Regions from separate parts of the Staphylococcus carnosus genome, predicted to be linked through region 2. Evidence: predicted binding sites of a transcription regulator. Region 2 holds the regulator's gene; the other holds the start of a gene.
What was found. The regulator CtsR, encoded in region 2, represses protease genes until heat stress. The targets are predictions, from matches to a motif close to ATGGTCAATAAAGGTCAAACA.
Positions count from the first base shown of each region.

Region 1: the regulator CtsR is predicted to act here: its motif matches at 1,946-1,966, upstream of clpB (ATP-dependent chaperone ClpB).

Region 1 is NZ_UHCT01000001.1:1,980,808-1,984,028, forward strand. Features, by position in the region: gene clpB (ATP-dependent chaperone ClpB) at 1-1,898, opposite strand, end outside; gene DYE31_RS09540 (acyltransferase family protein) at 2,095-3,221, opposite strand, start outside.
Region 2 is NZ_UHCT01000001.1:2,377,266-2,380,486, forward strand. Features, by position in the region: gene DYE31_RS11610 (protein arginine kinase) at 1-782, opposite strand, end outside; partial or broken gene DYE31_RS11615 (UvrB/UvrC motif-containing protein) at 787-1,173, opposite strand; gene DYE31_RS11620 (CtsR family transcriptional regulator) at 1,330-1,791, opposite strand; gene DYE31_RS11625 (NupC/NupG family nucleoside CNT transporter) at 1,964-3,175, shown strand.

The sequences.
Region 1 (3,221 bases), 400 kb from region 2:
ATATGTTTTTCTGAATCAAACAATGATGAAGCTAAGGCTTTTGCCAATTCTGTTTTACCGACACCAGTTGGCCCTAAGAATAAGAAGCTGCCGATTGGGCGATTAGGATCTTTTATTCCTGCACGTGCTCTGATAACCGCATCTGCAACTAAATCTACTGCTCTGTCTTGACCTACAACACGTTCATGCAAGATGTCATTTAGATGCAATAATTTATCGCGTTCGCTTTCTACTAACTTAGTTACTGGAATACCTGTCCATTGACTGACGATGTCTCCTATTTCTTCATCTGTTACTATTTCTCGAATAATACGGTCATTATCTTCACTTTGTTCATCTTGGAAAGCATCTTCTAAATCACGCAGTTCTTTTTCTAATTTCGGTATTTTACCATGTTGTAATTCAGCTGCTTTTTCCAAATCATAATTATTTTCCGCATCTTCTAAAGCTTTGCGGCTTTCATCCAATTCTGCACGTTTTTCTTGCAGTTTTGAGATTTTTTCTTTTTCTTGTTCTACGCGAGATTGCAATGCTGATTGTTTTTCTTTCTCATTTGAAAGTTCTTCTTGCAACTCTTTTAAACGTTGTTGACTGACATTATCAGATTCATGTTTCAATGCATTTTCTTCAATTTCTAATTGCATAACACGGCGATTGACTTGATCTAGTTCTGTCGGATTAGAACCTATTTCAGTGCGGATTGTTGCACAAGCTTGGTCTACTAAATCAATTGCTTTATCCGGCAAGAAGCGATCTGTAATATAGCGGTCAGATAATTCCGCTGCTGCTACTAAAGCACGGTCTTGAATTCTCACACCATGATATACTTCATAACGTTCTTTCAAACCACGTAAAATTGATATTGTATCTTCTACATCTGGTTCAGAAACACCTACTTTTTGGAAACGGCGTTCTAACGCAGAATCTTTTTCAATATATTCACGATATTCATTTAATGTTGTAGCACCGATACAGTGCAACTCACCTCTAGCAAGCATTGGTTTCAACATATTGCCGGCATCCATTGCGCCATCTGTTTTACCTGCTCCGACTAGCATATGCAATTCATCAATAAATAATATAATTCTGCCGTCTGAATCTTTGATTTCTTTCAATACAGCTTTTAAGCGTTCTTCAAATTCACCACGGTATTTCGCACCGGCTACTAAAGCACTTAAATCTAATTCAAAAATAGTTTTATCTAATAAAGACTCAGGCACATCTTTTTTTACAATTCGTTGGGCTAAACCTTCAACAATTGCAGTTTTACCTACACCTGGTTCCCCTATTAATACAGGATTGTTTTTAGTTTTACGGCTTAAAATTCGTATTGTATTACGAATTTCTTCATCACGTCCGATAACAGGATCCATGTTGCCTTGACGGACTTCTTCAACTAAATCACGTCCGTATTTTTCGAGCGCTTCATAATTTGCTTCAGGATTTTGTGATGTCACGTGATTTCCTCCTCTGACTCTCTTAATAATTTCTTTTATTACTTCATCTTTATTGCCTACAAATTGCTGAGTTATTTCATTTGTTTCAATCGCAGCAAGTAAAAGATGTTCCATAGAGACGAATTCATCTTCATACGTTTCCATGATTTTTTCAGCTCTATTAAAAAGCGTATTCGTATTATTACCAATATATTGACCATATTGTATATTATCGCCTTTAACTGTTGCATAATGATTTAATTTTTCTTCATATGCTTCAGAAAGTGCTGCTATATCTATATTAGCGCGTTCAAGCACACTTTTAAAAAGACTATTATCACTATTTAATGCAGCAATCAGTACTGCTTCTGCTTCTACATTTTGCTGTTCATGCTGTTTTGCAATTTCAATTGCGCCTTGCAATGATTCTTGAACAGCGTACGTCATTTTATTTGCATCCAATTTATTCACCTCTGTCGATTCAGTATACTTAGCCAAGAACCTTCTTGACTTTGACTTACTTTGACCTTAATAATAGTATAAGCTATATTCTAAGATTTTTTCAACTCATTACTCTCTGTGAAAAGAAAAAAATTAAAAAGAAGCGAGGATTGGATTTCATTGAATCCAACCCTCGAATCTACATTTACTTTACTATTTATTTATCTTTTTTTAATCTCATTGTTTTAATAATTTCATCAGACAGTGCTTTGACCCCTGAGTATTCTAAATGGATACCATCAGGCGCGAAGTATTCGGTGTGCCCTGCTGATCTGCTGTACCAATCTACTAATTTTACATTTTTATGTTTAGCAGCTGCTTCTTTCATCAAGTCATTCACATGTTTTTCGTAATCACGCGGCACACGTGTGTTTACAAGGTACACGTCAGCTTTTCCAAATGAATTGATTACAGTATCAAGTTGATTTTTATCAAAATCACCATTTGTACCAAGTTCAATAATGACCTTGTCTCCTTTTTTATTGTAATGACTATATTGCGAATCAATTAATGGTTTCGCCTGATACATATTTCGACCTACTTTACCATCAATAACAGAACGCGGCACACTTTCTTTAAAGTGTTCACCAATATCTACCATGACAGAATCACCGATTAACAATGGTTGTACATCATCATAGACATCTGTATTTTCTTCCGATTCTGTACCTCCGCCATTTCCTAAGAAATCCATTTTGCCATAAGGAATAGGTCTAACTACATATTTATCAATACTATTTGTATCAAATTGTGTTGCTTTGTCTCCAACAGTATCTTTACCGTATTTATCAAAAAGTCCAGCTAAGATAAGCACAAACGGAATCAAAATAAGCAATATTAAAATCCAGCGGATAATATTACTTTTAGTCCAGTTTCCGATAGAAAGTGCTTTAAACCCTTTTTTACGGAATGGCGTTTCTACATATCGATAAGAGAACTCTGCCATAATAACTGTCAATACTAAATCAATGAAGTACACATAGATTGGAATTTGGCCTGCTACAAAATATCTGTGTGTAAAAATAATGACTGGAAAATGCCATAAATATAAACTGTATGAACGTTTACCTAAATACACAAACACAGGATTACCCATAAATCGAGCCAACAAGCCAGATGGATGTACGATGCTGGCAATCAAGAATAGAGTAATACCAGAAATTAAGTAAAAACCGCCATTATAAATCCAATAACTTTGGTCATCTACATATATAAATAGACAAACTAAAATAGCTAATGCGATTACACCTACAATGTCCACAACTGAACGTACTGCAAGTGGTG
Region 2 (3,221 bases):
CGGTAGATACGGTCTTCCATTTCAACCGAACTATGCTGATCCAATTGTTTTCTGACATTCAATTCTTCGGTAATAATTTGTTGTACAATCTCTATCAATATTTCTATAATTTGTTCTTCTGTTCTTCCCAACGTCAATTGGTTCGAAACTTGGAATACATGGCCATAAACTTGCGAGCCTTCACCATATATACCTCTAATTGTAAATCCGAATCGGTTAATGGTTTGTGCGATTCGATTCATACGTTTCGTAATAGACAGTCCTGGCAGATGCAGCATGACGCTTGCACGCATTCCTGTCCCAATATTCGTTGGACACGTTGTAAGATAACCGAGTGTTTCATCAAAGCTGATGCTGAGTTTCCGATCTAATTCATCATCTACTTCTGAAGCTTTTTCAAATAAAGATGCAAGATTCATATCTGTACTCATAGCTTGAATTCTAATATGATCTTCTTCATTTACCATTATGCTTAATGATTCATCTTCATTCAACAATACTGCTGAAGCAGGTTGTTTAATCAACTCAGAACTGATTAAATGCTTTGCGACTAATTTGAGTTTGTCTCTTTGTTCCATATTACTCAATTGTAAAGTCTGCATATCTGGTAATGCATCTTGTACTTCATTAATGACTTTTTGTCCTTCAATATCAGAAGTAAACATTAAGGGGTGCACATGATTATCCAAGTTTCTTGCGAGTCGAATACGTGAAGACATGACTACTGGTGTCTCTTCACCATGTTCCATCCATTCACTCATATACATTGAATGTTCATTCATGATGCTATCCCTCACTTTCTTCTTGAAGTGCTTTAATTTCATCACGAACCACAGCAGCTTCTTCAAACAATTGTTTATCTACTAATTGTTGCAAATATTTATTTTTAGATTCAATCAATTTCTTTAATGCAATTTTGTGTGTAGAGGAAGCAGGCGTTTTACCGACATGTTCAAACTGTCCGCCCTGCACACGTCTCACAATATCCACAATATCCTCTTTAAAAGTAGTGTAACATTGCGCACATCCAAATTTACCTTTATATGCAATATCTTTAATTGTCATATGGCAGTTCGGACAACGCTTTTCTTCTCTTACATTCAACTCTTCTAAATGGATACCGTGTTTAGACGCTAAGTGCTGTAAAATTTGTTTAATTACAAACGAACCTTCCATATCTTCTTGATTGTTTTCCCAAGAGGGTTCCTCTTGATGTTCTGCTTTGATAGGTTCAACACGTTCGGGATGTGCTTCCTTTAACATCCCATTATACTTTTCGGACGCTTTTGCATCTAATTTATCGTCAGGCATGTGCAGCCTCCTTGTCTATTAATAGTAATTAATGACCGGCAATAGCTGTTTCAATATATTAGCGCGGACAATGTCTCTTGCCGCAACATCCATTCTAAGTGTGTCTCTGTCAACCACTGCAAGTATCATTTTAGCTTCACGAATTGTAATATATTGATTATCAAGCAAGCCTTCAATCACATAATGTGCTTGTTGTTGAGAAATAGAATCTCCAATAATTTGTAAGAGATGGTCAATATAACCTTTTGTATCTTTTGTTTCAACTTTGGTGATTCGTATATAACCACCGCCGCCACGTTTACTTTCTATTTCATAACCGTGTTCATTGGTGAATCTTGTCTTAATCACATAATTAAGCTGAGAAGGTACACAGTCAAAGCGTTGAGCAATATTTGCTCTTTGAATCTCAACAACATCTTTATTTGATTCCTCAAATAAATGTTTAATGTACTGTTCTATGATGTCGGACATATTATGCATGGATATCACCCCTTTTTTGACCTTCTTTGACTATATTATATGACCAACTTTGACCTTTTTCAACCAATATGTTTATAAAAAATTTGATTTTCTTGAAAAATTAGGATGTTACTTACTACCATTTTAATGTATGATATGGTATGAAAATAAAAATAAAGGGTGAAGAAAAAACATGCATATCATTATTGCCTTAATAGGCATCATCTTCTTTTTAGCACTTGCATTTGTTTTTAGCTCAGATAAGAAAAATGTCAAATGGAAATATGTCGGCATTTTACTTGTAATCCAATTCATCTTCGCGTTCTTACTTTTAAAAACAAACGTGGGAATTACAGTTATTGGCGGGATTGCAAATGGTTTCTCTTATTTGCTAGCAAAAGCAGCTGATGGAGTGAATTTCGTATTCGGAGGATTTAAATATGTTGATCCTAAGAATCCACCATTCTTCTTCAGTGTATTATTACCGATTGTATTCATCTCAGCAATTATCGGGATTTTACAATATACAAAAATCTTACCGTGGATTATCAATGTTTTAGGATTTTTAATTTCAAAAATTAACGGTATGGGACGATTAGAATCATATAACGCAGTTGCTGCGGCTATTTTAGGACAATCTGAAGTGTTTATCTCATTAAAAAAACAACTTCCTTACATACCTAAGCAACGTTTATATACACTAACAGCTTCAGCAATGTCTACAGTATCCGCTTCTATTGTCGGTGCTTACTTCACATTGCTTGAACCTAAGTACGTCGTAACAGCTATCGTATTAAACTTATTTGGCGGTTTCATTATCGCTTCGATTATCAATCCATATACAGTGGATGAAAAAGACGATAAATTATTAGTGGAAGAAACTGAAAACAAACAATCTTTCTTTGAAATGTTGGGAGAATATATCTTAGATGGATTTAAAGTTGCAGTAATTGTAGGCGCAATGTTAATCGGTTATATCGCAATCATCGCCTTATTAAACGGCATTGTCAGCGGAATCTTCACGATGGTTTCTGGCGGACACATCAAATGGGACTTCCAAACATTAATTGGTTTTGTATTCGCACCATTTGCATTCTTAACAGGTGTACCATGGCATGAAGCAGTAAAATCCGGTTCATTAATGGCAACTAAATTATTGTCAAATGAATTCGTAGCTATGCAAGGTCTAGGAAAAATGCACGGCTTATCAGATCGTGCTGTTGGTATTACTTCAGTATTCTTAGTATCATTTGCAAACTTCAGTTCAATCGGTATTATCTCAGGTGCAATCAAATCATTAAACAATGAAAAAGGTGACGTTGTTGCACGTTTCGGACTTAAATTATTATTCGGTGCAACATTAGTATCATTCATTTCTGCTGCAATTACAGGTTTCTTCATGTAAGTGTAAGCAGCTCATAAGATGACTTCCTCATTTAAGGGAGTCATCT